One region of the Evansella cellulosilytica DSM 2522 genome, then DNA from elsewhere that is predicted to be linked to it. Evidence: riboswitches for the same ligand, from Rfam matches in the RefSeq annotation. Region 1 holds a riboswitch; the other holds the start of a gene.
The links. A riboswitch is a leader RNA that binds a small molecule or an ion and turns the genes downstream of it on or off. The one in region 1 is predicted to bind glycine.

Region 1 (16,378 bases):
TTGTAGAAATAAAAAGGAGGTTTGTTCATTGTGTCGAATATAATGCAGTGTTAACAAAAAATGTATAAGAAGGTGATTAATGCATTATGGATGTAGAGCGAAAAACGAAAGCATTATTATTAAATGCACTATCTTACACCGCTTCAGATGTTCACTTTATACCTATGAAGAAAAATGGTTTGGTACGATACCGAATTGATGGAAAACTAGTAGATATGGAAACACTCCCTCTAAACTTATTACAACGTATTATTAGTTATTTGAAATTCATTTCAGGAATGGATATTGGTGAAAAACGGAGACCACAAACTAGCTCTCTTGAAATACCGTTACTAAACAAACTATATGCGATGAGGCTATCTACATTTCCATCTACAAGTTACGAGACATTAGTGATCCGTTTATTTCCTCTTAAAGATCATCAAACACTACATCAACTTTCTTTATTTCCAGGACAAGCGAAAAAAATATTAAATCTTATTCAAGCCCCGAGTGGGTTAATCATTATTTGTGGTCCAACGGGTTCTGGAAAAACGACTACTTTATACTCCTTATTACACACATGTAGCTTTAATTTAAAACGAAACATTATTACTTTAGAAGATCCAATTGAGCAAAAACATGACCACTTTTTACAGATGGAAATTAATGAAAGAGCTGGGGTAACCTACTCTGTTGGCCTAAGGAGTTTATTACGACATGACCCTGACGTTATTATGCTAGGTGAAATTAGAGATAGTGAAACAGCTCAGATGGCTATTAGAGCTTCATTAACTGGACACCTTGTATTTTCTACACTTCATAGTAAGTGTACGAAGACAGCGCTTAACAGACTATTAGAATTAGGGGTTCGACAAGTAGACCTTCAAGAAACAGTAACAGCAATCATTGCACAACGATTAGTTGATGTAGTATGCCCTTATTGTGGCATGTCTTGTCATTCTCACTGTAAAAAAAGGAGGTTGCGGAGAAGAGCGGCTATTTATGAAATATTGGAAGGAGAGATAGTACAATATATGCATGAACTCCCAGGTGCAAAAAAAATCAAGACACTAAACGAATTAATAAGTAAAAGTATAGCTTTAGGGTTTGTTCATGAGTATGAGTATTTTCGATTTGGAAAAGGAGGGATAGGCGATTGAAAAAAGCTTTTAAAAATGATTTAGAACGTAGTGAATGGTTATATCAAATGTACTTATTAATGACAGATGGATATAGCCTTGCTGAATCAATTCAATTAATAATGGAGTATAGTACAACTTATCAAAAAGCTTGGTGTGAAAGCATTTATATCGCACTAGTGGAAGGAGAAGATTTCTCATCTCAATTAAAGAGTGCTGCTTTTTCAACGGAGGTCGTTAGCTATCTTTACTTATCTGAAAAATATGGTGACTTAATAAATGCTTTGTTCACAACAAGCAAGTTATTAAAGAATAAACATGATTTAAAAAAGAAAAGTCAAAAACTTCTTACTTATCCCCTGTTCTTATTTACATTACTCTTGATTATGATTACTATTCTGTCGGAAGGTATATTCCCTCAACTCACATTCTTTTTTGAATCTTCTGGACAAGAACTCCCGATTATTACACGACTTGTCATGTTTCTACTTTCCTTTCTACAACTTCCTTTTATTATCTTTTTTCTCCTTATTTTGTGTAGTGTGCTAATTTGGTTTAATAAAAAGTCTATAGAAGATAGATATAGCCTTCTTTGTAAATATCCTGTCATTAGAAACGTGACTTCAACTTATTTGACGTACTCTTTTGTCACACAGCTATCACCATTACTAAAGAATGGTTTTTCTCTATATAACGCATTGAAAGTTATTGTAGAAAGCAGCCATATGAAATTTTTACAAATAGAAGCTAGTGCGATGATAGGGAAGTTGCTAGATGGTTATTCATTACAACAGATTATTAAAGAACGAGGTATTTATGATGAGAGATTAACAGCAGTTATTTATTTAGGAGAATCAAAAGGTAAGTTAGGTGAGGAGTTTGAAAGGTTTGGTAACTTTATTTATAACAAGCAGCAGGAAAAAATTTATAAAGTCATATCCGTTGCACAGCCTGTTATTGTTAGTGTCATTGGATTAATTGTACTTGTCTTATTTTTATCCATTATGGTACCCATTTTTAATATTGTGGACGGTTGGTAACGGTTACAAAAAACCCCTACCAAACTGGAAGGGGCTAGCACACCGTATTATCTTGACTTTTTTTCTCCGCCAAACTTACCCATTGTAAAAAATCTAATTCTGTACTTGTTAGTGGTCTACCGAGCTTATCCTTGAATTCATCAATTAGTTGGAGATAAAGGTGGTGATCATGCAAAGAAATGTCCTCCTATCAGTAAATTGTTTAATTTAATAATACGTTCATTATAATGAAAAATCAAATCATTTAATCAGAAAGTGAGAGGAATAAAATGAAACTATTAAAGAAAAAAACGAAACACTTATTAACACAATCGGGGTTTACACTTATAGAAATGCTCATTGTTTTAATTATTATTTCAATTTTACTTCTAATTGCTGTTCCGAATTTAGCGAAAAACCGTGATATAGCAATTGAAAAGGGCTGTGAAGCTACAAAAGATTTATTGAAAGCACAAGTGTATGCCTATGAAATAGAAACAGGAAACAAACTAACTGATATTCAAAAGTTAGTTGATGATAAGTATGTTGATTCAATTACTTGTCCAGATGGGAAAGTATTAACATTATCCGACTTAGATAAATGAGGAAAGAATGGACAGATTGTAGTGGTGGTTATACATTAATTGAAATACTCATCGTATTATTGTTAATCACATCATTTTTGCTAGTTTCAATTCCGCACTTTTCTAACTCAGTAAGAAGTAAGGATGTAGATTACTTCTTCGAATTATTAGAAAAGGATTTATATGAATCTCAGCTTCATGCAATGATTCATGGCGAAATTGTCCGTTTCATCTTTAGTCCTGAAGAGGAAGCATACTTCATACGTAGTAATATGACAATGAAGGTGAAACGACCATTCCCTAAAGGGTTATCAGTTAGGAGGGGAAGTTTAGACTATACTTCATTACGCTTTCTTCCTACAGGTACGATTTCATTTTCTGGTACTATTCTTTTTTACTATAAAGATGATACGTACATGCTTGTCTTTCAATTTGTTAGAGGGAGGTTTTACATTGAGAAATGGTAAAGGTTATACACTAGTCGAAGTGATGGTGGCCTTAACTATTTTTTCGTTAACAGCCATTTCATTAATCCCTGCGATCATTACTGTTCAAGAGGAAAGAAAGGCAATCAGGCAAGAGAGGGTTGCCGAACACTTGCTACAGGAGACATATTATGACTACTTTATTTTAGGTGAAGAACTCCCTCAATTTTTAGAACTACAAGGTATAACGTTTGAATTATTTCTTAATCAACAACCTCAGGATGAACGCTTGTGTTTACAGTGGGTTGGAGGGAATGGGAGAAGCTATGAAAGGTGTTTATCAAGTATTAAGAGGTAAGCCAGTAGGTATGACCTTATTTGAAGTTTTAATAAGCTTTTCTATATTTATGTTAATTGTATCCATTTTACCAGTTGTTTTTTCCCTATTAAATCAAAAACAAGAGGATATGATTAGTTACGAAGAACACATTTTATTTTTAGCTCAACTTCAACTAGATTTTCGAAATGGTGACTCATTTTGGACAAATCACAATAATACAATTTTATATTTTAATCGGCCAACAGATAACAGCACAATTCAGTTTGAAATGTATCAGGACAAGGTTCGACGTAGGGTGAATAGAACAGGTCATGAAGTCTATCTTCAAAATGTAAAAAGTATGAATGTGCAATCCTTTGATTACGGTATCGTTATTACATTGACTAGTAAGAATGGTGCTACACTTCATTCTACAATTGTACATCCATCTTTTTTACCTTGGGGGTATAGTGATGGTTAAGTGGAGGTGTGAGAAAGGGATAGCGCTTTTATTAGTCATTGTAATACTTTTTATATTATCGTATACATTTATACATTTTGTTGCGCTTTACGAAACAGAAAAAAATTTTTTGACTTTAGAAAAGGAATGGAATGATTTAAATGCTCTACTACTAAATAGTGCAAATGAAGTCGTTTTTTTACTTAATGAGGATACTGACATACAATTGCGTTATGGAACGCTTGATTTTTTTAATGGGACCGTTCATTATCAAATTACAGATGAAAATGCATATAAAAAAGTCGTACTAAAAGCAAAACTGAATAATGGGAGCGAAAGAAATGCAAGGTTTTTATATGATCCATACACAAAATACGTTACAAATTGGGTAGAAGGAGTAGGTGTCCATTGAAAAATATTTATCTTATTGGATTTATGGGAGCAGGGAAAACAACAATAGGTCAGCTGCTTGCCAAGGAAGCTGGAGCACCATTTATTGATTTAGATGAGCTAATAAGCGAAAAAAGTCAATTGTCTATTCCTGACATCTTTGAACAGTTTGGTGAAGATGGTTTCAGAAGGAGAGAGACAGAAGCATTAAAGTCATGCCATCGAAACGGTACAATTATAGCAACTGGTGGTGGTATTGTTGAAAGGCGAGAAAACATCGAGATAATGAAAAACTCCGGTACTATTGTATTTTTAGATGTACCGTTCGAAAAAATTTATGAAAGAATCCAAGATGATCCAAATCGTCCAATCACAAAGTTTGGAAGGGATGCACTAAAGGAGAGATATACAAAAAGACTTCCACTATACAAAGAAGCGAATATTGTTATTTCAGAAGTTGCTGAGATGGAAGAAACTGTGCAGCTTATAAAGGAAAGTCTATGTTCAAAAGATAAGAAAGCTTAAAATTGGCAGTGAAATTTTTCCGCCGTGCGTACTAGTGAGAATTTATAGGCACGGAAAAAGTGAAAGAACACGAGGCCACTGAAAAAGTAAAAATCATGATTGTATCGTGTATTAATATTCATAATCTATAATTTAAGAACGGATTGATGAGACTGGAGCAAGCGAGGTTACTGTCTCTTCCTCTACGAGCATATGCTACGGAGCGTATCCGTCGAGACAACTCGAAGCATTAGCGACAAAGCAACGCTGCAAAGCATCAAGGAGGCTCACCAGCCGCCCGCGGAAAGCGAGTTTGCACAGGTCTCATCAACTTCTATATTCAAACAACCTTATATTTATTAGTATACCCTTTGAATTTAAGTGCTTTTAGTGGCCCTAGAAGAACATTTATTACTACATTCTGAGATGCGCGAAAGTCCTCCGCTTTAAAAAAGCATAAATAACAGCTTTTTGAAGTCGTTATTTACTTTCTTTCTAAGTATAATTACGAATTTGTTTGGAGAAAATGTAAATGTACCATGAAACACGAAAGAAGTGTGATGAACATGAAAACAAACGACTATGTAAAATACGTTACTGAACAGTTTGTTGCTTATGTAGACCAGCCCGTGGAAGAAAGAAAGGCAAAGAAAGAAGAAAAACGGAAAGCAAAACTGCCGCCAAGTAATCGGTTGTTTGGGTTAATCCCGTTTGCAATTTCACAAACATTTCGTAAGCGTAAGCTTGATTAAGTATGTACTTATTTTTGATTAAGAGAGGCTGTCCCAAAAGTTTAAACTTTGGGTAGCCTCTCTCTGTTTTCTGGTAATTACTATAAAGTGCTCGAACCGCTATAGGCAGACGCTTTCCGCGGGTATTGCTCCTTCGAATACTCGTCGCAGGTAAAGAGTGCTTCAGCTTCCTCAGGAAAAACTCCCAGTGGATCTTTAGCACTCCACCAATCGCTTTTCGAGTTTCTTAGTATTAACCATAACTTCCTAAAATGGGAAACCCATGTACAAGACAAAGATCAAAGAACACTAAAAAAAGGCAAAAAGGTGGGCTAATTTGACCCACTACTATTCTATAGTATAGATAAAACAGTAAAAAAAAGAGAGGCTCTCCCTCTAAAGTCATTTTCAATGACCTTTTGGGATAGCCTCTTATTTCATAAAAATCAATTTATATAGGGTTTTGAAGAACTATTACTGGTTTATAGAAGTATTCCTCGTATATTGGCGGTTACGTTAGTGGGTGATTAGAAAAGTAAAATAAGCCCCCATTTATAACGGAAATATGGATACTCGGTTCGTACTGTGCTTTTATAGCTGATTTTTCTTGATGGTATGTTTCCTCCCTTTCATCATCAATATAAAAGCCTTCTAACAATTGTTCATCTTCTTTTAGTCTCTTCAATGCTTCAGATGCCCATCCGTGCTCTTTCGCTTCTTCGACTTCTAGAATATAGTTTTTTATTCTTTCTACCCCTGATTTAGGCTTTATAATCGGGGTCATTGTAAAACAATAATTAGGAATTTGATCTTGGAATTGTTTTTGCTCAATCTTAGCGTGAATGTCATGGATCATTTCACCTGTAATTAAGCTTAAACCTATTGAAAAAAACTGATCCATTTTATGGTCACAACGGTATGATACAGACCCATTGATAATCAACCACGGCTTTAACGGGGTTGATGTTCCATTTGTATCAATAGATTCGTAAAGTACGGCGTGACTTCCACGATCTTGTGCTGTTTGAAAAATTTGGTGTAGTCTAGGAGAGCCAAAGTGTATCAGCTCTCCTTTTAGATCAGTAGGTGCTTCATTAGAATTAGTAATAAGGGTAAGTTTCATTGGATTCGGTACACCGCCAATTTTTTCAGTGTAGTGCCAATAAAACGGTCTATTCATTAACGCTTTATCCATATCAATGGATAGTTGTATGTGTAAATGGCCTTTAGATTCATCGATAATAGTGCTGTCATTTTCTGTGAAAAATTGCTTTAAGTAGTTGTGAATTTCAAGTTGATCCACATTTATTACCTCCTTTAACTAAAGGTAGAAAAAGTCACATGTACTAGAGTATTCTCAATAGAATGTCTTCATAGCTTTGCTAGCAAAAGCTTGCGTTTCCTTATTGGGCTAAAATTGAAGTGAGGTTATCCATTTTAACACGAACTTCTCCCTCTGAATGAGAGTGAAGTAAAATGTTAGAAACATGCTCTTCTAACTGATTGTCTGAAAATTTCTCTAAAATATCGTCTAACTTACCGATAACACCCTCAAAAAGCCCTATCTTCTTATAAAGGAGCTTTAGAATATGGTCTTCTACAGTGTCCTTCACCGCAAAATTATAAATTTCTACATCTTTTTCTTGTCCAAGCCTATGAATTCTACCGATCCTTTGTTCTATTCGCATAGGATTCCAAGGTAAATCATAGTTAATCATTCGGTGACAAAATTGTAGATTAATTCCTTCTCCACCAGCTTCAGTTGCGATTAATACTTGTGCTTGATCTTTAAATAATTGTTTCATCCAATCTTTTTTACTTCGTTTGAATCCACCTCTAAATGGGACAGATTTAATACCATTTTGGGCCAGAAACCATTGTAAATAAAGTTGAGTAGCTCTGTACTCTGTAAAAATAATCACTTTATCATCAGATTGTTGGATAAGCTTTAAGACTTGCTCTGCTTTAGAATTAGTTTGTACCGCATTTATTTTTTCTGCTATAGCACATAAATCTTCTATAATTTCAGGGTGACTTCCATATTGCTCTATAAGATTCTTTAATGTCATAAATGCCGATTCACGGCTCGAACATACTTCCCGTTGCAATGTTAGTGTTGTAAAAGTAATGCCTTGCGCAACGCCATGTTTACTATATTTGTTTTTTAATTCACTAACAGCGTCATATAATGCTCTTTCTTCCTCAGTAAATGTAATAGGTACCGTCTCTACGATTCTTTTTGGCCAATCCATATCAGAGTCAGATCTGCGGTTTCTAATCATTACTTTTTGAATGAGTTCATTCAGCTTTTCATGATTTTCTTTATATTTTTCTTCAAAGCTTGATTCTGCACCTAAATATCCTGGTTTAAGAAGTGAGATTAAGTGAAATACTTCGCTTAATCTGTTTTGTACTGGTGTTGCTGTTAATAGTAAGCAAAACTTCTTTTTTAAACTCCTGACAAACTGGTAGTTTTTTGTATTTTTATTTTTTAACTTATGCGCTTCATCAACAATGATAAAGTCATAGTCAATATCTTGAATGACGGATGCATGAGGCTCACGTTTAGCGGTATCGATGGAAGTTACCGTAATATCTACATGTTCCCATGCGGGCTTTTTTCGTTGCTCAATGGCAGGGATGAAAAACTTATTATTTAATTCCGTGCACCATTGCGTAACAAGAGAGGCTGGTACGAGGATTAACACTTTTTTTACTAAGCCTCTAATCATATATTCCTTTAAGATGAGCCCAGCCTCTATCGTTTTACCTAATCCAACCTCATCAGCTAATACAGCTTTTCCGTTCATCTTTTCGATTACTTTCTGTGCTGTTTCGTATTGATGAGGATATATCGTTAAGTTAGGTAAATGCTTTGTTGCTTCTAATCCATGAAAGTTATCAATTAAGCGTTCTTTACCAGCTTGTAGGGCCATGTTATATTTCGTCCAATTGCTTAATGATCTGTTATTTTCTATAGAGTCAAGAAAGTTTTTTGCCCATTCGTCATCGAAATGTATTTTTGGTAACATTATCCATACTCCTCCTTCCATGAGTAAAACCAATATATCATCAGTGTTAGCAAATGTATGACGATTAAACTTTGAAAAAAATAAAAGTGAGTATTGCCAGGGAAAAAAGAAAAGTGGTACGATGTAAATATTAAAAGATGACTATTTTATGAATATTTGTGAATTACCGAATAATAATTATTGCTCTTACTTAAAAAATGCTTTTTCTAGTATTAACGACATTTGTACTTTTCATGAATTAATAGTTAAAATTTCATAATGCGAATGAAAACAAGGGGAGAGGGCGTACTGTAGTACGACGCCGAAGGAGCAAGCGATAACCGTGAATCTCTCAGGCAAAAAGACTCTTGTTGGACGCACCTCTGGAAAGGGCTAATTAAGATTAATCGCATGTATTGCATTCTCTTATGAGACACCCAAGGGGCTAGCTTCTTTGAACGAAAAATCTCAGGAAGTAAAAACTCTCAGGTAATAAAGACAGAGACGTGTTTTTTTTAAGGCACGTTTCTGTCTTTTTTTGCGTTTAAAAAGTATGATATTACAAAAAAGATAGTAGCATGTTAAGGGTATGAATAATGATGGAAAATATGTGGAGGTAGATAGCAATGTCACGATTACAAACACCATTATTTAGCATTTATGAGCAACATAATGGAAAAACAATTGACTTTGGTGGATGGGACCTTCCTGTTCAGTTTACTAGTATTAAAGAGGAGCATGAAGTAGTTCGAACGAAGGCTGGCTTGTTCGATGTATCACACATGGGTGAAATTGAAGTGAAAGGACAAGAAGCATTACCGTTTCTACAAAAAATGCTTACGAATGATGTGAGCAAATTAAAAGATATGGCTTGCCAATACAATGCGATGTGCTATGAAAATGGTGGTACAGTTGATGATCTTGTTTTATATAAAAGAGAAGACAATCATTACTTACTAGTTGTTAATGCTTCTAATATTGAAAAGGATTATGAATGGTTAAAGCAGCACGCAACTGAAAAGGTAGAAGTTATTAATGTTTCAAATCAATATGCACAAATAGCTGTGCAAGGCCCTTTAGCAGAAAGTATTACTCAAAAATTAACGAAAGAAGATCTATCAACCATCACGTTTTTTAAATTTCGCGAAGGGGTAGTAGTCGCTAACAAAGATGTTCTTATTTCACGAACTGGATATACTGGGGAAGATGGTTTCGAAATTTATTGTAGACCTGATGATGCTATTTCTCTTTGGAATGCACTTCTTGACGCAGGGAAAGAAGAGGGGATTCAACCTTGTGGATTAGGAGCAAGAGATACGTTGAGGTTTGAGGCAAGACTACCACTTTACGGTCAAGAGCTATCAAGGGATATTAGCCCAATTGAAGCTGGAATTGGTTTTGCTGTTAAGGTCGATAAGAAAGAGGACTTCTTGGGCAAGGTCGTTCTAAAACAACAGAAGGAAGATGGCCCGGAAAGAAAGCTAGTTGGCATTGAAATGATTGATAAAGGGATCCCTAGAACTGACTATGAAGTGTTTAAAGATGGAGAAAAGATAGGATTCGTAACAACAGGGACACAATCTCCTACATTAAAAAAGAATGTTGGTTTAGCAATAATTGATAAAAAGTTTCAAGCAGTTGATACTGTAGTAGAGGTTCAAGTTCGAAAGCGACGTCTGAAGGCAAAGGTAGTTAAAACGCCATTTTATAAAAGGTGAATGATAGAAACTGCTATATAGACAATATTATAGGTTTTTCCGGTCTTTGGTGACTCCGTACGTCATCTTATATCGTATAAAATACACAGATTATTAAAAACTATAACACTTAAAGGGGATGAAGGAAGTGACATTTCGTTATTTACCAATGACGGAACAAGACCAAAAAGCCATGTTAAAGACAATTGGCATTGATACGATTGAAGAGCTTTTTGGAGATATTCCAGAAGATATTCGTTTTAAAGGTAAGTTGAATATAGAAAAAGCACTTGATGAGACGAAATTAGTAAAAGAAATGAGTAAGTTAGCAAATAAAAATATTAATGTAAAGCAATATACATCTTTTTTAGGTGCTGGGGTTTATGAGCATTATATTCCTTCAGTAGTAAATCATATGTTACTACGCTCGGAGTTTTATACAGCATATACACCATATCAGCCAGAAATATCACAGGGGGAGCTACAAGCAATTTTTGAATTTCAAACAATGATTAGCGAGTTAACTGGAATGGATCTTGCTAATTCCTCTATGTATGATGGCCCAACAGCACTAGCAGAAGCAGCGATGATGAGTGCAGGACATACGAAAAAGAAGACAATTCTTGTATCAAAAACAGTACACCCGGAATCAAGAGAAGTATTAAAAACAAATGCAAAAGGCCAAAACTTAACAGTTATCGAAATAGATGAGAAAAATGGTGTTACTGACCTAGAGCATTTGGCAAACGAATATAATGATGATACTGCTAGTGTGATCGTACAGTATCCTAATTTCTTTGGGAATATTGAAGACTTAACTGAAATAGAAAAAATTGCTCATAAAGAGAAGGCGCTATTTGTCGTCTCATCTAATCCGGTAAGTTTAGGTATATTACAGCCACCAGGAAAGTTTGGAGCAGATGTTGTGGTAGGTGATGTACAACCATTTGGTATTCCTACTCAGCTTGGTGGACCACACTGTGGTTATTTTGCAGTAACAAAGAAATTGATGCGTAAAGTTCCTGGGCGTTTGGTTGGTCAAACGACAGATCAAAACGGAAAGCGTGGTTTTGTGTTGACGCTTCAAGCCCGTGAACAACACATTCGTCGTGATAAAGCAACGAGTAACATTTGTTCTAACCAGGCTTTAAACGCACTAGGCGCTTCGATTGCAATGAGTGCGTTAGGGAAAAACGGTGTTCAAGAAATGGCGAAACAAAACATTCAAAAAGCATCTTATGCTAAAGAATCGTTAAGACGTCAAGGAGTAAAAATTGTCTATAGTGCACCAACATTTAATGAATTTGTCATCAAACTTCCAAAGTCGGTTAAAGAAGTGAATGAAGAGCTACTAACGCACGAAATAATTGGTGGTTACGATTTATCACGTGATTATCCAGACAAAGGACACTTCATGCTCGTTACGGTAACAGAGCTTCGCACGAAGGAAGAAATTGATAAATTTGTAGCGGTATTGGGGGGAGTACAATGATTCATCAACAAGATCAAGCGTTAATCTTTGAAATTAGTAAAGAAGGTAGAATAGGACATAGCTTGCCTGAAATGGATGTCCCTGAAGTCGCTTTAGATGAACTTATACCATCACAATTCCAAAGAGAAGAGGCGGCAGAGCTACCAGAGGTTTCAGAACTGCAACTCGTTCGTCATTATACAGCACTTTCACGTCGTAATCATGGGGTTGATTCTGGTTTTTATCCATTAGGATCATGTACGATGAAGTATAATCCGAAAATAAATGAAGATGTGGCGAGATACCCTGGCTTTGCTCACATTCACCCTTATCAAGCGGAATCAACTATACAAGGTGCTTTAGAGCTAATGTATCATTTACAAAACTCTCTAGCTGAAATAACAGGTATGGATGAAGTGACGCTTCAACCAGCTGCAGGTGCTCATGGTGAATGGACGGGGCTCATGATGATCCGTGCGTTTCATGAGGCGAACGGAGATACACATCGTACTAAAGTGATCGTTCCAGATTCAGCACATGGAACGAACCCTGCTTCTGCAACTGTAGCAGGTTTTGAATCGGTTACAGTACGTTCGAATGAAAAAGGACTTGTTGATTTAGATCACTTAAAAGAGGTTGTCGGAGAAGATACAGCTGCACTTATGTTAACGAACCCAAATACGCTAGGTTTATTTGAAGAGCAGATTGTAGAGATGGCTGAGATAGTTCATAACGCTGGCGGGAAGCTTTATTATGATGGTGCCAATTCAAATGCGATTTTAGGAATTACAAGACCTGGAGACATGGGATTTGATGTTGTCCACTTAAACTTGCATAAAACATTTACAACACCTCATGGAGGCGGAGGACCAGGATCTGGACCAGTAGGAGTAAAGAAAGACCTCATTCCATTTTTACCAAAGCCGACTGTCGTAAAAGATGGAGAGACGTACCGTTTTGAGTATAACCTTCCTCAATCGATCGGAAGAGTAAAGCCTTATTACGGAAATTTTGGTATAAATGTGAGAGCGTACACTTATATCCGTACGATGGGTCCAGAAGGATTAAGGCAAGTATCAGAGCATGCGGTTCTTAATGCGAACTATATGTTCCGCCGTTTACAACCATATTACGATGCTCCGTATACTCAGCATTGTAAGCATGAATTTGTTTTATCTGGACGTAGGCAGAAAAGGTTAGGGGTCAGGACGCTTGATATTGCTAAAAGACTACTGGACTTTGGTTATCATCCACCAACGATTTATTTCCCATTAAATGTAGAAGAATGTTTAATGATTGAACCTACAGAAACGGAATCGAAAGAAACGTTAGATGAATTTATCGATGCGATGATTCAAATTGCTAAAGAAGCGGAGGAAACACCGGAAATCGTTCAAGAAGCACCACATCACACAGTTATTGATAGACTTGACGAGACAACAGCTGCAAGAAAACCGGTGTTAAGATATACGAAAGAAGATTAAGTTCTCTATCATAAAAACGCTCGTATTGGTTTCCAACCTTTACTAATATGAGCGTTTTTTTGTTTGCGAGTAGAGCACTAGTACTTTAAGGGGTTGATCAACCTCTTAGCAATGTCAGGAGTCGACGAATCTCATAAAGCTTACTATAAGTGGGTGTGCGGCGTGTTAAGCCATTGCCATAACTATTAATAGCTTATTGGAACAGCCTCTAAAATAAAAAAAATGTTATAACAGCTTCGTGAAGCAGTTATAACATTTTTTATTTCATTTATTTTTTTATTTTTCCTGACCACTTTCTAAATCCGCCTTTTAGCATAACGATATTCTCTACACCACGTTTTTTTCTTAGGAATTTTGCAGCTTGGACACAGCGTGTACCATTTTGACAGTATAAGTACACAGGCTTGTCAGGTCTAATCTCTGCTTTTCGTTGTCGGATTTGAGAGAGTGGAATATTTCTAGCACCTAATATGTAACCAGTATTAAATTCCCTTTCTTCACGAACATCGATTAGCTGAGCTTTTCTATAATCTTTTCGAAATTCGTCTTGCTCCATTGTTGTTAGATAGCTTGGCTTTTTCATGCGCAAGATGAGAAATATAATTAATATTAATGTTAGAACGATTAACGTCCACATAGAGGGTCCACTCCTTTATAAATATATACTTATAAAATGATATACCGAAAAAGTAATAGTTGCAATGTTATTTGCTTAAGATTCAATAGAAAATTCAATTTCTTTCATTAGAAATGGTTTTAACTTGAGCATGTAACTTTGAAGTTTGTTTCATTTTATGTATGATAAATACGTATATTTTAAATTAGTTTGTGAGGTTGAGATATGGAAACGTGGTTTTATCTAGATTCAGAAAATAAAGATCCTGCTTATAATATGGCATTAGATGAGAAGCTAATGGATTGGCATCGAGAAAAAAAACTACCGCCAATTATTCGCTTTTACGGTTGGAACCCAGCAACTTTATCTGTAGGTTATTTTCAAAAGGTAGAAAAAGAAATTGATTTAAAAGCAGTGAAAGAGCATGGGTTAGGTTTTGTAAGAAGACCTACTGGTGGGAGAGGAGTGCTTCATGAAGATGAACTGACATACAGCGTCATTGTGTCAGAAGACCACCCGCAAATGCCTGAAACTGTAACAGAGGCTTACCGTGTAATATCGGAAGGGTTACTAGAAGGCTTTAGAGAGCTTGGTCTCGATGCTGAATTTTCGATTCCAAGAACGGATGAAGAGAAGAATGCGTTAAAGCGTCCGCGCTCAGCAGTTTGTTTTGATGCGCCCTCTTGGTATGAATTAGTAGTCGAAGGTAGAAAAATTGCTGGTAGTGCACAGACGAGGCAAAAGAATGTGATATTACAACATGGTTCGATAATATTAACGCTGGATGAAGATAAGCTTTTTGACATTTTTAAGTATCCTAATGAAAGGGTAAGGGAACGTATGCAAAAAGCTTTCAAGAATAAAGCAGTAGCAATAAATGACTTAACAAATAAAAAGTTTACAATTGAAGATATGAAGAATGCGTTTAAGGTCGGTTTTGAAAAAGCATTGAACATTAGCTTGAACCCTATTTCATTAACGAAGGAACAAGAAAGGGAAGTACAAGATTTAGTGTCGGTGAAGTATGGCACTGACGATTGGAACTTTAAAATGTAAGTAAATAATTATCTAATGAAAAACATTTTTCATTTCTTGAAAAATGTTTTTCTTTCTTATAAACAAAGCAACTTATAAAACGAACATATCAATTTGTCGATAGAGGAAAATCTATGTCGTTGTTCGACAAATCGTACGACTATATTCGTCGATTTTTTACAACTGATGAATTTTATTAATACACTGAATTAGCACATAAAGATCTTTGTTTTTCTCTATTTTTCATCATAATTTAGCAATTTTAAAAGTTGACAAATTTATTTGTATCACTACAAAGATCAATATATGGTACTTTTGTTGTGAAAGTGAACACTATATATTGATGACTTTTATTTTGTGTGCTATAGTGAAACAAGCAATCAATGAGATTGGCATATGTTGCCATGACAACAGAAACCGATCCTTGAAATTTATAAAAATATGAAAAAAATGTAGAAAGGGAGCGGAGGCCTGTGACTACGTATATGTCTGAAAAAACGATCAACGTTGAGGCGCTAAACCGAGACATTGAACAGTTTCCTCAAGTATTTCCGATTACTCCAGACATGAAAATGAAGCAAAGTGGAGTATCGAGGTTGGTTATGTTAGACCGCTACACGTTTAAAGACACCGAGAAAAAAACATTAAAAATAGGAGACTTTGTCGTATTAACAGTTAAGGCAGATCCTAAGTTTCCAGCTCGTGGTTATGGTTTTGTTGTTGATATTAACTGGCCAGAAAACCGTGTGAAGATCGCCGTTGAGGATGAATTTTTAGGGGTGTTAGATGATCCAGAGGAAAAAGAGACGGGGATAGTAGATCGATCTCTTGATACGATAGACAAGCCGCTTGAGGTCTATTATGAGCAAATAGCAAAGCGTAATGCTCGTGGTTTGGCTGAAGTAGAGGTGGATCCTCAGAAACAAGTGGAATCATTTGAAAAATTCTATCACGAACTTGTTAATATGAACTTCGTACCTGCAGGACGAGTTCTCTATGGAGCTGGTGCAGAAACGGATGTGACGTACTTTAACTGTTACGTGATGCCTTTTGTCGCGGATTCTAGAGAAGGAATCTCTGAGCACCGTAAGCAAGTAATGGAAATTATGAGTCGTGGCGGTGGCGTTGGTACTAATGGCTCTACTTTGAGACCGAGGAACGCATTAGCTCGCGGAGTTAACGGTAAATCATCAGGATCTGTATCATGGCTAGATGATATAGCAAAGCTAACACATTTAGTAGAACAAGGTGGCTCGCGTAGGGGAGCACAGATGATAATGCTAGCGGATTGGCATCCTGATATTTTAGAATTTATTATATCGAAGATGCAAAATCCACGAATTCTTAGATACCTACTTGAGAATACGGAAGATGCACAAATTCAAAGACTCATAAAGGAAAAATTAAGTTTTACCCCTTTGTCAGAGCTTGATGAAGCAATGTATCAAAGTATCGTTAATTATAAACATATTCCTGGGACCGGTGGATTTGATCCGAAAATCATTCGGGAA
Region 2 (16,378 bases), 830 kb from region 1:
TAAACTAGATCCAAGAGCAAAGCTAGTTTCAGGTGTAGCCTTTATTTTCATTATTTTTCTAGCTCGCAACTGGGAGGCTTATGCACTACTTTGGTTATTTACTTTTCTAGTGATGAAGCTGTCAGGAGTTGGCTTTAAAACATATTTGCGCGGCGTTCGACCACTCATTTGGCTAATCCTATTCACTGTGTTTATTCAAGTCTTGTTTAGAACTGGAGGCACGGTGTATGTCGATTATGGCCCTATTACAATTACCCAATTCGGCGTCGTAAATGGCATTCATATTTTTTTCCGATTCGTTATGATCGTATTCGTTACTACTGCAATTACGCTAACTACGAAGCCAATAGATCTCACAGATGGCATTAACTATTTGTTACGACCGCTACGCATATTTAAAATACCAGTAAATGATTTAGCGTTAATGCTATCAATCTCATTACGCTTCATCCCTAACTTACTAGACGAAACGCAAAAAATAATGGATGCACAACGAGCGAGAGGAAGTGAGTTTGGAGAAGGGAATCTCTTAAAGCAAATGAAGGTGCTAGTACCAGTATTTCTCCCCTTATTTGTGAGTTCGTTAAACCGTGCGGAAGAAATGGCGAATGCAATGGAAGTGCGAGGGTATCAATCAGGAGAACAGCGGACAACCTTCCGTCAATTAACCTGGAAAAACAAAGACACTATATGCTTATTTGCCATGATCGTACTAACTTTATCTTTGTATTTGTTAACAGTGTGATAGATGGGGAAGGTGCTGGAGCGGGTTGGGTTGCGCCATCTGCCAATGAGCGAGCGACGAAAAATGATTGTGAAGGTAAGATACCACGTCCCATCGCCCCCTATACAAATAAAATAACAAATAAAGGTAAGACGGCGCACCAACCAACCACCTTACCTTCACTAAAAGAAAACGCCCTTTATTCTAATTAATCAACGCCTGCAGTGGTGCTGGGATTCTTCCACCACGCTTTATAAGCTTTTCCGAGCTAAATGGATTTACACCCATCACTGGTGCACGTCCCAATAAGCCTCCAAATTCAACGATGTCACCTTCTTTTTTACCAGGAACAGGGATGACACGAACGGCTGTTGTTTTTTTGTTAATCATTCCGATGGCTGCTTCGTCAGCGATAATTCCCGATAAGCTAGCTGCAGAAACATCTCCGGTTAATGCAATCATGTCAAGTCCGACGGAACAGACGCAAGTCATTGCTTCTAGCTTAGATAATGATAGCGCATCGTCTACAATTCCTTTAATCATCCCGTTATCCTCACTAACTGGAATGAAAGCCCCACTTAACCCACCGACATAAGAGCTTGCCATAGCACCGCCTTTTTTTACTGCATCATTCATTAATGCTAAAGCAGCTATCGTACCGTGTGTGCCGACGCGCTCTAGGCCAATCTCTTCTAGAATTTCTGCGACACTATCATTCATGGCGTTTGTAGGAGCTAAAGATAAGTCCATGATTCCAAAGGGGATTTCTAAACGCTCTGCGACAACACGTCCTAATAGCTCGCCAGCGCGAGTGATTTTAAATGCCGTTTTCTTGATAATATCGGCTACTTGACCGAGGTCAGCATCAGGGTATCGCTTTAATGCATTTAGCACGACACCAGGTCCACTCACCCCTACATTAATAACTGCTTCACCCTCACCAGCTCCGTGAAAAGCACCAGCCATAAACGGATTATCTTCCACAGGATTACAGAAAACTACGAGTTTTGCGCAAGCAATTCCATTATTGTCCTTCGTTTTTTCAGAAGCTTCCTTGATGATCTCCCCCATTTTCCGGACTGCATCCATGTTAATCCCCGTTCGAGTAGTGGCAACGGAGACGGAGGCACATACTTTGTTCGTTACGCTTAATGCTTCTGGTAAAGCATCAAGGAGCGTTTGATCGCCCTTTGAAATTCCTTTATGTACTAACGCTGAATAGCCACCGATGAAATCAACACCTAATTCTGAGGCTGCTGAGTCTAACGTTTTCGCTAGTTCAACGGCTTCTTCCACAGTTGCATGTCCTAGTATTTCTGCTATAGGCGTAATAGATATACGTTTGTTAATGATAGGAATCCCATATTCCTTTTCTACTTTTTCAGAAACTGTTTTTAAGTCTTTAGCATAACTAGTAATTTTTTTATACACTTTTTCATTTAAGCTAGAAAACTGAGCATCAGCGCAATCACGAAGGTTAATGCCCATCGTCACTGTTCTAATGTCTAGGCTTTCCATTTGAACCATTCGAATCGTTTCTTGAATTTCTGTAAAACCAATATTCATCGTCATTTCTCCTGTCTCCTTTAAACGCGGTGCATCGCTTGAAAAACATCTTCCAGCTGAATGTGAATTTTAAGATTAAGATTTTTACTCACAACTTCAAATGCTTGATGGAGCTCATCAAGGTCTGCTAGCTCGGAAACATCTACGAGCATCATCATCGTAAAAAAGTCTTGTAGAATCGTTTGACTAATATCTAAAATATTGATATTTTGCTCGGATAAAACTTGAGTCACGTTTGCGATGATGCCAACTTGATCCTTTCCGATAACACTTACTACAGCACGCTTTTGTTCCATATTCAACACCTCACAAATTAAAATAAAATCGTAGCTTTAAGGTTAGCCAAACCTTAAAAGGAACCGTATGAAATAAAAAAAAGATTGGATTATCTCCAATCTCAAAGTAGCATTCGAATAACGAGGAACTAACCTCTTACTGTTACTCTCCTGTCCTTTTGCCTGAGATTGTGAATCCTTCGGCGCCGTTAAAACGAACTCTCCAGAAGCTGCTCCAGGCATAGTGTGACCCATTCCCTTCATTGCATGCCCATATTAAAATGTTAAAGTGATCTTATCAAGTTACTTCTACTAAGTCAATGACGGAAAAGTGAACAGTTGAAGTCTTTCATGTTGGGTTTCTATTAAGAATGATATAAAATGGAACGGTATGATAATAAAAATGAGGTGCCTATGTAATGAAAAAAACGGTTCTTTATTCTTTACTTGTTGTTCTACTAATAGCTTTCCTGTCTGCATGTGGCCATGAAGATCACGAGGAAGAGCATGCTGATGACGAACATGGGTCCAATGAATTGAACTTTGACATTGTAGAAGTCGAAATTTTAATGGAAGAAGAGGTAGACCCGAACACAGAAATTTCAATACAAGCATATGTCACTCAAGGAGATGACAAAGTTAACGACGCTAGTGAAGTGATGTTTGAAATATGGGAGCAGGGAGCGAAGGAGGAAAGTGATTTTATAGAAGCCACTTTAACGGAGGAAGACGGAGTTTATGAAATTACTTATGTTTTCTCAGAGGAAAACCTTTATTTTGTTCAGCCACATGTTACGGCACGAGGAATGCATGTCATGCCGGTTGGCGAGATAAGAGTGGGAGATGTACAAGAAATAGATGAGGAAGAGATGGATGGTCATGAACATGGTCATGACCATGGCGATGGATATGAATCAGAGCACCACGCACACCCGGTACATGAAGACTTATTTGTTGAATGGCATACTGTCGACAGTGCTAAAGAAAACGAGGAAGTAGAGATTTTTTCATATATCGAATGGCAAGACGAGCCATGGACAGATGGCCGTGTCCGATATGAAGTATATAAAGAATTTGGTGATGAAACACATACTTGGTTAACAGCAGAAGAAATTGAGGATGGCAAATACTCTACCACTTTTCAATTCGAGATAACTGGAGATTACCAAATCGTTATCCATATTGAAGATGAGAATATTCACGAACATATTCATGAAGAAATCACGATCGAATAATGAAGTAATGTCCAAGAGGGAGCAGCCCTTTTGGACATTTTTTTGTAGAAAATCAAGTAGTGAAGGTTCGCACGTGCTTAGCAATGCGGAAAGCTTGTGGAGTGGAATTTCATAACTTAATAATGAGGTAGGCTATTTCTTATAAACTTCATTTGACTACACTTGTATATACAAGTTATACTATGGGTGATAAAATGGTTTCCGATTGAGAACGATATATGTAGCTACGAGGAAACAGTGAATGAACTACAATGTTGTCAGCATATGGAGGGTTGTTTGAATGAATATGAATGAGTGGTGGAGACGCTCAGTTGTGTATCAAATTTATCCGAAAAGCTTTAATGATACGATGGGGAATGGTACTGGAGATATTCAAGGCATTATTGAGAAGTTAGATTATTTGAAGGACTTAGGAGTCGACGTGATATGGCTTACTCCGATTTATTCATCACCACAAAAGGATAATGGATACGATATTAGTGATTATTATTCGATTCATAGTGAGTATGGAACGATGGACGATTTTGATAAGCTTTTAGAGGAAGCACATAAAAAAGACTTAAAAATCATTATGGATATTGTTGTTAATCATACATCTACTGAACATCAGTGGTTCAAAGAAGCAGCAGTATCAAAAGATAGTCCGTATCGAGATTATTATATTTGGAAGGACCCAGTTGATGGCGAGGAACCAACAAACTGGCAATCAAAGTTCGGTGGCTCTGCTTGGGAGCTTGATGAAAAAACTGGTCAATATTATTTGCACCTTTTCGATGTCACACAAGCTGATCTCAATTGGGAAAATGAAAAAGTTCGTGAAGATGTGTATGAAATGATGAACTACTGGTTTGAAAAAGGGGTAGATGGTTTTCGGTTAGACGTCATAAATTTAATATCAAAGGACCAAGCATTCCCTAATGATAATGGGGCAACACCTCATGGTGACGGTAGAAAGTTTTATACAGATGGTCCGAGAGTTCATGAGTTTATGAAGGAGATGAACCGCAACGTTTTCTCGCAATACGATGTACTTACCGTAGGTGAAATGAGTTCAACCACTGTTGATCATTGTATTAAATATACACGACCAGATCGAAATGAATTGAGTATGACGTTTAACTTTCATCATTTAAAGGTCGATTATGAGAATGGCGAAAAATGGTCAAAGACGCCATTTGATTTTCAAGCTTTAAAAAATATTTTGACGAAATGGCAAGTGGAGATGCATAAAGGTGGTGGCTGGAATGCATTGTTTTGGTGTAACCACGATCAGCCTCGTGTCGTAAGTAGATATGGAAATGACGAAGACTATCATAAGGAATCTGCGAAAATGCTGGCTACGACTATTCACTTGATGCAAGGAACTCCATACATTTATCAAGGTGAAGAGTTTGGAATGACAAACCCTCATTTCAACTCAATTGAAGACTACCGAGATGTAGAAACATTAAATATTTTTAATCAGCTAAAAGAAGAAGGAATGGCAGAAGAAGACATACTTCAAATCATCCAAGAAAAATCCCGTGATAATTCACGTACACCTGTACAGTGGGATGATACAAAAAATGGTGGCTTTACTACAGGAACTCCCTGGATTCCTGTAGCGAATAATTACACAGAAGTGAATGCTAAAGTGGCTCAAGCGGACCAAGATTCGATTTATTATCATTATAAAAAGCTTATTCAAATGAGAAAAGAACTGGACATTGTTACTTTTGGGAATTTCGAACTACTGTTAGAGGATGATCCTGATCTATTTGTTTATGTACGACAATATCAAAAAGAAAAGCTACTCGTAATAAACAACTTTTACGAGAAGGAAGTGACGTGCTCATTACCTTCACATCACTTTGAGAAAAAGTGTGTGGAATTATTATTGTCCAATTATAATGATTCGCCAACAGTAGAAAAAAATATGACGATACGTCCTTATGAATCACTTGTTTATCATCTGAAAGAAGCATGATAAACTAAATATGGTGGTGAACGCGGCATGCAAAATAAATATATCCAAATATATAATGAAATTGTAGATGAGATTAGACAAGGAATTTACGAAGCGCAATCAAAGCTACCCTCTGAACATGATTTTATGGTGAAATACGATACATCAAGGGAAACGATTCGAAAGGCATTAAACCTTTTATCCCAAAATGGCTATATCCAGAAGGTGCAAGGGAAAGGGTCTATCGTACTAGACGCAAGAAAGTTTGATTTTCCTATATCTGGATTAGTGAGCTTTAAGGAGCTCGCTGGGCAGCTAGGTGATAGTCATCATACGCACGTTGAAAAGCTAGAAATGATTTCTCCAAATAAAGATATAAGAGAAATACTGAAGCTTTCTAAAGATGGCCAAGTATGGGAAGTATATCGTGTACGTGAAATTGATAAAGAGAGAATTATATTAGATAAGGACTACTTTAACAAAAACTACATCGATAACCTGACAAAAGAGATTTGCAGTAACTCCATATATGAATATATAGAAAAGGAGTTAGGGCTATCGATTAGCTTTGCGAAGAAGGAAATTACGGTTGTTGAGCCTACTGAAGAAGATAAACAATTATTGGACTTGGAAGGCTATCATAATATTGTCGTTGTAAAAAACTATGTCTATTTCGATGACGCGAGTATATTTCAGTACACAGAGTCACGGCACCGGCCAGATAAGTTTCGGTTCGTAGACTTCGCCAGAAGAACGCATAAATAAGATGAATGAAAAGGATGACTCAATTGGTAGGGAGTCATCCTTTATTATGGGCTTTCAAACGCTTCGTTCTAACTAGTGTGTTTAATACTATTGAAAAGATCTCTCTTCCTTCAACGAATGAATGCTATTCCTCTTTTTTCAAGAGCATCATCAAGCCACCGAGGATGCATGTTCAATAAATCATCAGGTAGGGATTCCTGTCCGAAAAATTTTATCTCAAGAGATTCTTCAGAATGACATCTAGGCTCCCCCCCTGTAATTTTAGCTAAAAAACAAGTTGTAATAAAATGTACTACTTTACCATTTGGATAGGTAAACACTTGGGTAAGAGGATCAGAATAAATACCAATCAACTTAATAATTTTTATATCTAAACTGGTTTCCTCCTTTACTTCTCGAATAGCTGCTTCAGACACAGTTTCCCCTATTTCTACATGTCCGGAAGGAATACCCCATAGTCCTACATCTGCTCTTTTTTGTAATAAAACTTGGTTTTTCTCATTAAAAATGACTACTGCAACAGCAGCTTTTAGTTCATCAATTCTCTCCATACAATAACCTCCCTCAAAATAAAAAAAGGTCCGATAAGAAAGGAATCAACGCATTATAAATACGCTGAACCTTTCCCCTCGGACCTTTTATGTCAATAGGTGCCTTTTACTATCGTAAAAGATGTAGCCCTCGGTCACAGACCTATCGTTAGCGGAACCCTAGCTACAGTTTTCCAGTTCATTACAATTCATATTTTACATTAAATCAACTAATAATTGAAGACTTACACTAACCTTTACATACGAGGTACTACTCATGACCAACTATCGTTGGGAAATTGTGTATAATAGATTAAAAAGATAGTTTTTAGGGGGAGTTCTGTGACGACTAGTGTCAATAAAAATAAGCATGACCCATTTCGGAGAAAATCGCTATTAATAATACTGATATGTTCATTATCGTTTTTCTGCTTAATAGGTTATGGCGTTTATTGGGCTTTCTTTGATATGAATAGGCTTCCGACAGGGGAGTATCTTACTGAAGAAACATCTCCAGACGGTACATACACTTTGAAGGCATATATTTCTGATGGTGGCGCGACAACTTCATACGCTATTCGAGGAGAACTAGTATATAACGAGAAAAAGAATAAGACTAAAAATATTTATTGGAATTATCGCGAAGAAGATGCAGAAATTAATTGGCTTGACGATAATACAGTCGTTATAAATGGCCACGCGCTTAATGTTCTTCATGATAAATTTGATTATAGAAATCAATAATTCGCTAGTTTCGTTTATTAAAACGATTTTTTTATACATAAATATTTAGTGAACAGGAGGTTTCTTTAAAAATGAAGAATATAAACAAAACATTGTTACGAAATACATTTACGTTTGGTGTATTTATTGGGATTTCAGTTGCTGGAATCTACTATATATTTGTGAAGTAGAAAAAATGGGAGACAGCCATCTGCCCTAGAGCGAAGAAAAAACTAGTGAAGGTAAGATGACGTTTCAATAAAAAAATATTGAGGTGATTAGTTTGATACATATAAGAAGCATAGATCAAAATGGTGAATATGTAGAGTTTTTAACTGATATGATGTATGAATCTATTCATATGCCTGAGAATAAGCCTGCTAAAGAAGTGCTATTAAATATGCCTCATATAAAAAAGTATAGTGAAGGCTGGGGGCGAAAAGGAGATAAAGCAATAATTGCTATCAATGAGAATAACCTCCCTGTTGGTGCAGCGTGGTATCGTCTTTTTACAGAAGACAATAAAGGATACGGATATGTTGATGATAAAACTCCGGAGCTTGGCATAGCATTAACGAAAGATGCTAGAGGAAAGGGAATAGGCACGCTACTTGTGAAAAGGTTAATGGAAGAAGCTTTTAGTGACGGATACACAACGCTTTCGTTAAGCGTCGATCCGACTAACAAAGAAGCCGTTCAACTTTATAAGAAACTCGGTTTTAAACAATGTTGTACATCGGGAACATCCTGGACAATGGTATGTAACATTTCCTCAATATAACATATAAAGTTTTGCGGATTTTCACCATTAATAAAAAGGGAATAGGTGTTAGGATGGGAAGGGGATAGTCTAAAGGATATTAAGACTTGCCGCCTTTTTTTAAAACTTCGATTTAATAGAATAGACAGTTTACTGCTTATGTTATTGCAAAAAAGAAGGAGAGGGGAGACGATGAGAGTAATATTAGAGTTATTACGTATTATTTGTTTATTTATGATATTAGGAGGACTAGCTTGGATTGTATTAGGAAATATCTATGCTATAAATGAAGGAATAGAGAGTTACCAGTCGATCGCCGGACTAGGAGTTTATGTATTCCTTTTTGTGCTATATCGGAATAAGTTCCAATTTTCGGATTGGTATAAAGGAAGAGGACGAGTAAAACTATCTAAACCAGTAACGATCACTTTAGTTAGTTGTTCCATATTCATGATGATTTTACCTGTTGTTTTCGGCTTAGTATAAGTTGACTAACTTAACGGGAAATCAAGAATGTACCAACTCTCTAGTTGAGGAAGAATGATGAATCTGTCTAAGCATATAACAATATAGCCTTTTATTTTTTCTGAATATTCCTATTTTTAATTTGTGAGGTGGAGTTAATGAATAAGAATTTATTTTTGCTACCAATATTAGTTGGTGTGATATTCTTTGTGCTTGCAGTTATATTGTTTACTTTTATTGAGTCTCCGTTTCCTTATTTTGCGGGTCTGTTCGTAGCTTTTATTGTGTTTGAGATTACTTTTTTCTATCGGTTTACAAAAAATAAAAACGAAACAAGATCTAAGTTATAGTGGAGGAATGTTTCTTAAAAGTTATTGAGAGATGTTGAGTTAGTTATAGCAGAGTTGAGAATAGAAAGGTGAGATGAGAATGGGACAGATTAAAGTTTACGGGGTTAAAGACAGGTTACGTCCAATAAAAGAATTACTTTCAAATGTGATTCATTCTTGCATGATTGAGGCGCTAGAGTTCCCTCCTAAAAAGAAATTCCATCGCTTCTTTCCTATGGAAAAAGAAGATTTTTACTATGGAGAAGGAAGAACGGAAGCTTATACAATCATTGAAATTAGTATGTTTGATGGTAGAACAATTGAAGCAAAAAAGCGACTAATAAAGCTACTGTTTGAACGTATAGAGAGCGAATGTCATATAACGCCTCAAGATGTTGAAATTACGATTTTTGAAACCCCGAAACATAATTGGGGGATAAGAGGTCTACCAGGTGATGAACTAGCTTTGGATTATAAAATAAAAGTATAAGTAATATAGGCTATTGATGCTGCTGTCTCTTAAACAGAGGGGAGGAGAATCTTCTTGAAGAAATTTATCGTGCATTTTTCAAATAAACAACAAGAATTAATGACAAAAGAACTCATTAATGACCATGTTAATTACTTGAAGATATTAAAAGAAAATGGTGTATTATCATTTTGTGGATCTTGTGTAGATGGAACCGCGTTCATGATAATTGATGCACCTTCAATTGGAAAGGCAAAGCGTTATGTAGAAAATGATCCATTTTCTAAAGTAGATTACTATATAGATAGAAAAATTGTCGAGATAAAAGAAGCTACTTTAGAAAACAACTTTTTATTAGGGAAAGTATTAGTAAACGCAGAGGATGAGTAGATTAATCCCCCTGCTACGGTAATAGAGAGGTGTTACAAAAGCTATTAAAGGTTTAGAGGTTGATTCAAAAGGTGAAAATTTGACCTTTGAGTCAACCACTTTCTCTTGTCCAATAGGTGATAAATTGATATTGATAATAGAAAAATAAAGGGGAAAGAGATGTTAGAAGAGAGAATAGGAAAATGGATAGAGAGGTATGAAAAGAATAAATATTTAAATGGTACTCTTTTAATCACTTCAAATGATCGTATTATTTTTAATAAAGGCTTCGGTATGGCTAATTGGGAGCATATGGTTCCAAATAAACATAATACTAAATTCCGTATTGGCTCACTTACTAAAGGTTTTACAGCGCTTGCTATTTTTCAATTACATGAAAATGGAAAATTGAATATAGAAGATTGTATAAGTAAGTACATTGCCAATTATCCACAAGGTGAAAAAATGACAATTTACCACTGTCTAACTAATACTTCAGGAATTCCTAATTATACTAGTTTCTCAGATTTTTGGTCAACGTCAATGAGGCTTCCATCGTCTTTAAAGCAACTTATTGATTCATTTAAAAATCTCCAATTAAACTTTGAGCCTGGTAATAAATTTGAGTACTCGAACTCAGGATACGCTTTGTTAACAGCTATCATTGAAGAAGTATCAGGTATGACATATGCGGATTACATAAAAGAAAAAATATGTTATCGATTAGGAATGTATCATACCGGGTGTGACGATGGGATTAATGTTGTTCCAAGCTTAGCATCAGGGTACTCATTCTGGGAAAAACCAATCCATCCAGCATACGCAGACTTATCCTTTCCATTAGGAGCGTATGGCCTATATTCTACAACAGAGGACTTACATATTTGGGATAGGGCACTAAATACATCCCAGCTACTTAATAAAGAACAAACAGTTAAAATGTTCACAGCACATCAAGATTCATATGCTTGTGGTTGGATGGTTTCTGACGTGTTAGGTAGAAGGTGTATTCATCATTTTGGGGATATTAGCGGCTTTTGTAGTAGTTTTTTAAGTTTTGTTGATGAACAGGTTACTATTATCTACCTTAGCAATATGGATGTTACGCCGGTTGATCATTTGTCAAAGAATATAGCTAAAATAATGTACGGGGATAATCTAGCATTGCCTGCTCCTGTTAGACAAATAGACTTTACTGACAAAGGAGTAATTGAAGGGAAGTATTACATTCAACGGGATAGTATGACTATAGAAATCACTAAGAAACAAAATGAACTATATGTAACAGTTCCAAAAAGGTACGGTGTATTATATAAACTTAAACTAGTACCAATTAGTCACAATCCATCAAAAACTACTTTTTTAACCGAAATGGTTAACGAACAACTCGTATTCCATTATTCCTTATCAGGGCAGGTAAAGTTTTTGGAGTACAAAGACTATAACGATCATTACCATATAGCTTATAAGAATAAAAGTTAGATTAATAATGTAATTAACAAAATTGTAGGAGGGCTTCATTCATTGGACGAGTATACCCTTTTAAATGTGATATCCTTTATTTTAATTGTAATTGCCCTGTATAAATTTTTTCAATTACTTAGTCAAGCAAAAAAGCTGAAGGTTGGTAATAAGTTATCAAGAAAATTGGTACATGAGTTAAGCCAGAAAATAAAGATAGCAATAACGCTTTTTAGTATTGGTTGTATATTAAGCTTAATAGCAATAATGCTAAGCTATTTCCAATCGTAAGGAGATGAATCAAGAGGAGTTTTTAGTGCCTAGGATTGAAACATTAGAGAATAAAAATCGTCTTTAATAATAGCTGTTTTAGTAAAAATTGTTGCTTTTTCAGAGTTGGTGATACGAAAGGTGGCGATTGCCTGCAGTGCATCAAAGCAAATAATATACTTTAAAACAACAATTTATGCGAAAGTAGCCTTTATATTAAAGGGGGAAATGCTTTGAAATACTTCTATTTCTTTTTTATATTAATCGTGTCTGGTTGTAGTTTGATTCAATTAAGTGATAGTGCAGACATTGCAAAAGAACATCTCGAAGATAAAGGCTATAGGGTCATATCTTTAGTAAACGAATCGAGTGGAGAATTAACGAGTAGTTGGGTGGAGGGCTTCCCAGGGTCGCAAGAATGGGATGTTCAGAATGTTGATCCAGATGAATATATCGGAAAAGAAATAAAAAGAGTAAGATTCAAAGTTAAAAACCATCCATTGAATTCCGTGGACAACGACGAAGTAAACGTGACAGTATTTCTGCATGAAGAGGAAGTAATCGGTGGTATATCATTTTTTGTGAATATGGATGGTGCTCCGTACTCTTTAGATGGAAACTAATCTATCTTTATATGATCATAAATTTAAATCACGAGTTGTCTTTGATGCAGCTCGTTTTGCTTATTTCAGAACTGGAAAAAGATGTTAAACTTAAAAAGAGGACTAGAGGTATTTTCTAAGAAAGGGAGCGTCGTCAAACGCCAAATGTAATCAACTTTTGTTCTTTAAGGGGGATGAGAAATGAAGAAAGGGCTGCTTATCATAGACGTACAAAACGGTATGTTTCAGGAAGGGAATGTTGTAGACAAAGGAGAAAGGTTGCTAAAAAACATTAGTAAATTAATAGTAAAGGCACGTTCGGCAGGGGCACCTATTTTATACGTACAGCATAATGAACCTACTGGTAGAACACTAGAAAATGGGACAAAGGATTGGGAAATTCACCCTGAAATCACGCCAAATAAAGAAGATATTATCATCCAAAAAACAACTCCTGACTCATTTTTTAATACTCTTTTAGATGAGGAACTAAGAAAACAGGGGATTGATCACTTAGTTATTACTGGAATTCAAACAGAGGTGTGTGTTGATACAACTTGTAGAAGAGCTTTCAGTATGAAGTATAAGGTCACGCTACCATCAGATACACACAGCACTTGGGACACAGAAAACATTAGTGCCGAACAGATTGTTACGCATCACAACCGAGTGTTACGCTGGTTTGCCGATGTTTATCCGAGTAATGATATCACGTTTTGATATGTATGATGTAATGCTAAGTATGACAGTTGATAGAGAGGAGGAGAAGTATGAAATATTTACTTTACGGTACAGTAGGCGTTTTGGTAATTTTCATTGGTTTAAATAGTTTTGGTTTTAATTCTTTTGTTATTCTCATGGATACAATCGAATGGTCAACAAGATATATATTGCCATGGATAGCTTTGTATTGGTTTATTCAATATGTGAAGAGAAAGAAATAGGACGTTACAGTAGAGGTTAAATTATTTAAAAGAAAGAAAAGGGGTCTCCGTAGAAAAGCGAGTGTAACATGTATTGGTAACCTTACGACTTTGACTAAAGGAGGTTTCTTATGCGATTATCGGTTACTCTTCTCCTATTAGCTATACTCCCAGCGATACTTATTGGCTGTACTACTAGTCCCGGGCAAAATAAAGCGGGCTTTTTAAGTAAGGAACAAGTATTAAAGCTAAACCCTGATGCAGATATAGTTGAATTTGAAGATAGAGTGTATCAAGCTGGCATTGATTGGGTTGAAGAGGAAGCGTTATCAAAAGGGGAACAATTAGGTGAAATAAGGGAAGGAATGGCGAATAAATTACCTGCTGGCGCTATCATCATTGCACCAAATGAAAGAAGAGACATACTCATCGTTGAGTACGACGGGAAAGAAAAGAGGTATTTACTTCAAGTAGGTGAATAATCTTCAACAATATGAAACTATAATTACACGTAAGGGTCAGTTCTACATTGTTGAAGATCAGATAAGGAAATTTACGCACAATGCAACTCACTATTTCATAATTCTAATTGCCACTAAATATTTGTAATTATCAAGATAATTCCAAGTAGGATAAGTATAGTACTGTGATTAGATTCATTAGTAATGAGTAATAAAAGACCAGTGAAAATAAGAGGAGGAATAACATCTGCATCTAGTATGATTGACAAGATAATCGTTAAAAAAATTAATGAAGTAGTAGTTACTAATTGTCCCGTCTGTTTATTTTCTTCGTTTTTAATTTTACTCACCTCTTTCTCTTTACTTTATGAAGACAAGAAAAAGAGGGTGCCATCATAATTACAAATTATGAGTGTTACCCATATGTTTTTTAGTTCAACTCTGAAAAGTACTGATGAAGGGCTAGAGTGGGGCCATTTGTTATTCTTCCTAGAAGACGTTGCTACATCCATAACCTAGTGATTGTTAAAGAATACAAATTAATTTGGAAGGGGGAGGTGGTTTGTAATGATTTCAGAATTACAGAAATGTGAATTTTACAAATGTAGAGGATTATTAAATGAACATGGTCATATAGAAGCTAAGGCAATAGTTGAAGGAGTAAATCCAGGCCGCATTTTTGTAGATAATATGGACTCTCCTACTTCAGGACTTATTTGGTTAGGTAATAACGATGGTTTTTTCTTTATTGGAAATGAAAGAAATGAATATTTTAATGCTGATTTAAATCATTTTATTGATACGGTCGTCTTACCAGAAGCCAGAAAGGTAGGATTAACGTGGTTTGAGGGCATTGGCAATCATGCATTGTGGGATGAAACTATAAAAGGTGTTTTTAAACATCGTCATGTAGATAGCTGGGATCAAAGGGTTTATACATTACAGAGAAAAGACTTTAAACACAACGTAGAATTTACTTTAGGAGAAGAATATAATATTTTCAAAATTAACGACACACTTTTTAATAACACAGCTAGTTCAATAAAAAACATTGCATTTTTACATTCAAAGGTTTCAGCGTTTTGGTCTTCACCAGAGACGTTCTTTCATAAAGGACTAGGTTACTGTGCCGTTTATAACGATGAAATAGTATGCATTTGTTTATCTGGTTTTGTAGTTAATCAAGTTCACTGTATTGATATTGAAACTCTGGAAGGGCATCAAGGAAAAAAGCTAGCACAAAACGTTGCCTTAGCTTTTGTAGAAAAATGTATGGCAAACAATCTTGCTCCATATTGGGATTGTATGGAATCTAATAAACCCTCAATGGCTGTTGCAGAAAAAATTGGACTAAGAAATGTATTTAACTACAAAGGATATGCCTTTAAGTTTGAGTAGTTTTAAAGAAAAGACGTTAATAACAGGTTCGTGAACCTGTTATTACGTTTTTCTTATTTTTAGAACAGGGAAATGTTGTTTGTATGAGACGCCACTATATGCTGCACATTTCTCAATTAAGAAAGGATGAAGGAAATGAAAAAGAGAATTATATCGTTAGTAATTCTTGTAGTCGTTGTTTTAAGTGCCTGTGGGAACGATGACATTAAAAAAAATACAGTAGTAAATGCGGATTTGACTGAAAGAGAAAAAGGAATACTATCAACGACATCAAATCAATCATTTGTTTTTGATTTCAATATTGATAGTGATTATAAAGAGGTATCTGTATGGATAGAAAAATATGAGTTTGGTTCATTGGTTGAGGAAAAAGTAGGACAACTGACAACGGAAGTTAAAGAAAGTGGAACAATCATCTTTTCGACGAATAAGTCAAATAATACTCCAAATCAATTGGACTTCAACATCGGTGTAAGCAGTAATGGAAACACAGGATCAGCTCCATATGCTGATATTATTTCGGATAAAGGAACAGAAGATATGGCTCTGATGGAGACCATCAATCAAGAAATGGATATTAATAACGGAGATGTCGTTTTAGGGAGTATATATTATTATACAACGGGGGAAGGTGGTATGGTCTCACTCTCCTCTGAGTTTTTTAATGATGTTGAAGGGAGAATGCACGAGTTACAATACTATGACGTTGCTTATCTTATAAGAAGTAACTTTGAGAAATAAGGAAAAGTAGCTTAATATTTAGTGGAGTTGAAGTCCTATTTTATAGTACTGGTGGTAAGCGATACTGAAAAAAGTAATGTTAGTTTAAAAGAGGTGCACATTATGAAAATGGCGTTTTTTGATAGAGATGGAACGATTATAGAAGACTATCCGGACAATAAATGGACAGATATAACACAACCCGTTTTTATGAACGGTGCTATCGCTACCCTTAAAGCAGTTTTGTCTAAAGGCTATAAAATCATTATTGTTACTAACCAATATATTATAAATGAAGGCTATATCACATTAAAACAATACCATCATATAACAAAGCAAATGCTTGATGAACTTGCTCAGCATGACATCGGAATTTACGATATTTATT

Region 2: linked by a shared signal. The riboswitch ahead of BCELL_RS04675 (ACT domain-containing protein) and the one ahead of gcvT (glycine cleavage system aminomethyltransferase GcvT) in region 1 are both predicted to bind glycine.

Annotation. Positions count from the first base shown of each region.
Region 1 is NC_014829.1:1,865,353-1,881,730, forward strand. It holds gene comGA (competence type IV pilus ATPase ComGA) at 87-1,142, shown strand; gene comGB (competence type IV pilus assembly protein ComGB) at 1,139-2,161, shown strand; gene BCELL_RS22495 (hypothetical protein) at 2,196-2,336, opposite strand; gene comGC (competence type IV pilus major pilin ComGC) at 2,431-2,745, shown strand; gene comGD (competence type IV pilus minor pilin ComGD) at 2,742-3,191, shown strand; gene BCELL_RS08460 (type II secretion system protein) at 3,178-3,507, shown strand; gene comGF (competence type IV pilus minor pilin ComGF) at 3,464-3,949, shown strand; gene comGG (competence type IV pilus minor pilin ComGG) at 3,942-4,340, shown strand; gene BCELL_RS08475 (shikimate kinase) at 4,337-4,843, shown strand; gene BCELL_RS08480 (YqzE family protein) at 5,389-5,574, shown strand; gene BCELL_RS08485 (YqhG family protein) at 6,065-6,856, opposite strand; gene BCELL_RS08490 (DEAD/DEAH box helicase) at 6,957-8,585, opposite strand; glycine riboswitch at 8,850-8,942, shown strand; gene gcvT (glycine cleavage system aminomethyltransferase GcvT) at 9,191-10,282, shown strand; gene gcvPA (aminomethyl-transferring glycine dehydrogenase subunit GcvPA) at 10,410-11,753, shown strand; gene gcvPB (aminomethyl-transferring glycine dehydrogenase subunit GcvPB) at 11,750-13,216, shown strand; gene BCELL_RS08510 (rhodanese-like domain-containing protein) at 13,485-13,853, opposite strand; gene BCELL_RS08515 (lipoate--protein ligase family protein) at 14,058-14,888, shown strand; gene BCELL_RS08520 (vitamin B12-dependent ribonucleotide reductase) at 15,353-16,378, shown strand, end outside.
Region 2 is NC_014829.1:1,040,173-1,056,550, forward strand. It holds gene BCELL_RS04665 (energy-coupling factor transporter transmembrane component T family protein) at 1-745, shown strand, start outside; gene BCELL_RS04670 (PFL family protein) at 929-2,290, opposite strand; gene BCELL_RS04675 (ACT domain-containing protein) at 2,311-2,586, opposite strand; glycine riboswitch at 2,727-2,802, opposite strand; gene BCELL_RS04680 (FixH family protein) at 2,985-3,800, shown strand; gene treC (alpha,alpha-phosphotrehalase) at 4,081-5,766, shown strand; gene treR (trehalose operon repressor) at 5,794-6,510, shown strand; gene BCELL_RS04695 (NUDIX domain-containing protein) at 6,621-7,061, opposite strand; gene BCELL_RS04700 (DUF5412 domain-containing protein) at 7,383-7,784, shown strand; gene BCELL_RS04705 (GNAT family N-acetyltransferase) at 8,038-8,544, shown strand; gene BCELL_RS04710 (hypothetical protein) at 8,716-9,009, shown strand; gene BCELL_RS04720 (tautomerase family protein) at 9,418-9,807, shown strand; gene BCELL_RS04725 (YciI family protein) at 9,862-10,176, shown strand; gene BCELL_RS04730 (serine hydrolase domain-containing protein) at 10,336-11,637, shown strand; gene BCELL_RS04735 (hypothetical protein) at 11,680-11,907, shown strand; gene BCELL_RS04740 (DUF4830 domain-containing protein) at 12,120-12,509, shown strand; gene BCELL_RS04745 (cysteine hydrolase family protein) at 12,690-13,208, shown strand; gene BCELL_RS22460 (hypothetical protein) at 13,259-13,432, shown strand; gene BCELL_RS04750 (hypothetical protein) at 13,543-13,893, shown strand; gene BCELL_RS04760 (GNAT family N-acetyltransferase) at 14,440-15,270, shown strand; gene BCELL_RS04765 (hypothetical protein) at 15,406-16,011, shown strand; gene BCELL_RS04770 (D-glycero-alpha-D-manno-heptose-1,7-bisphosphate 7-phosphatase) at 16,114-16,378, shown strand, end outside.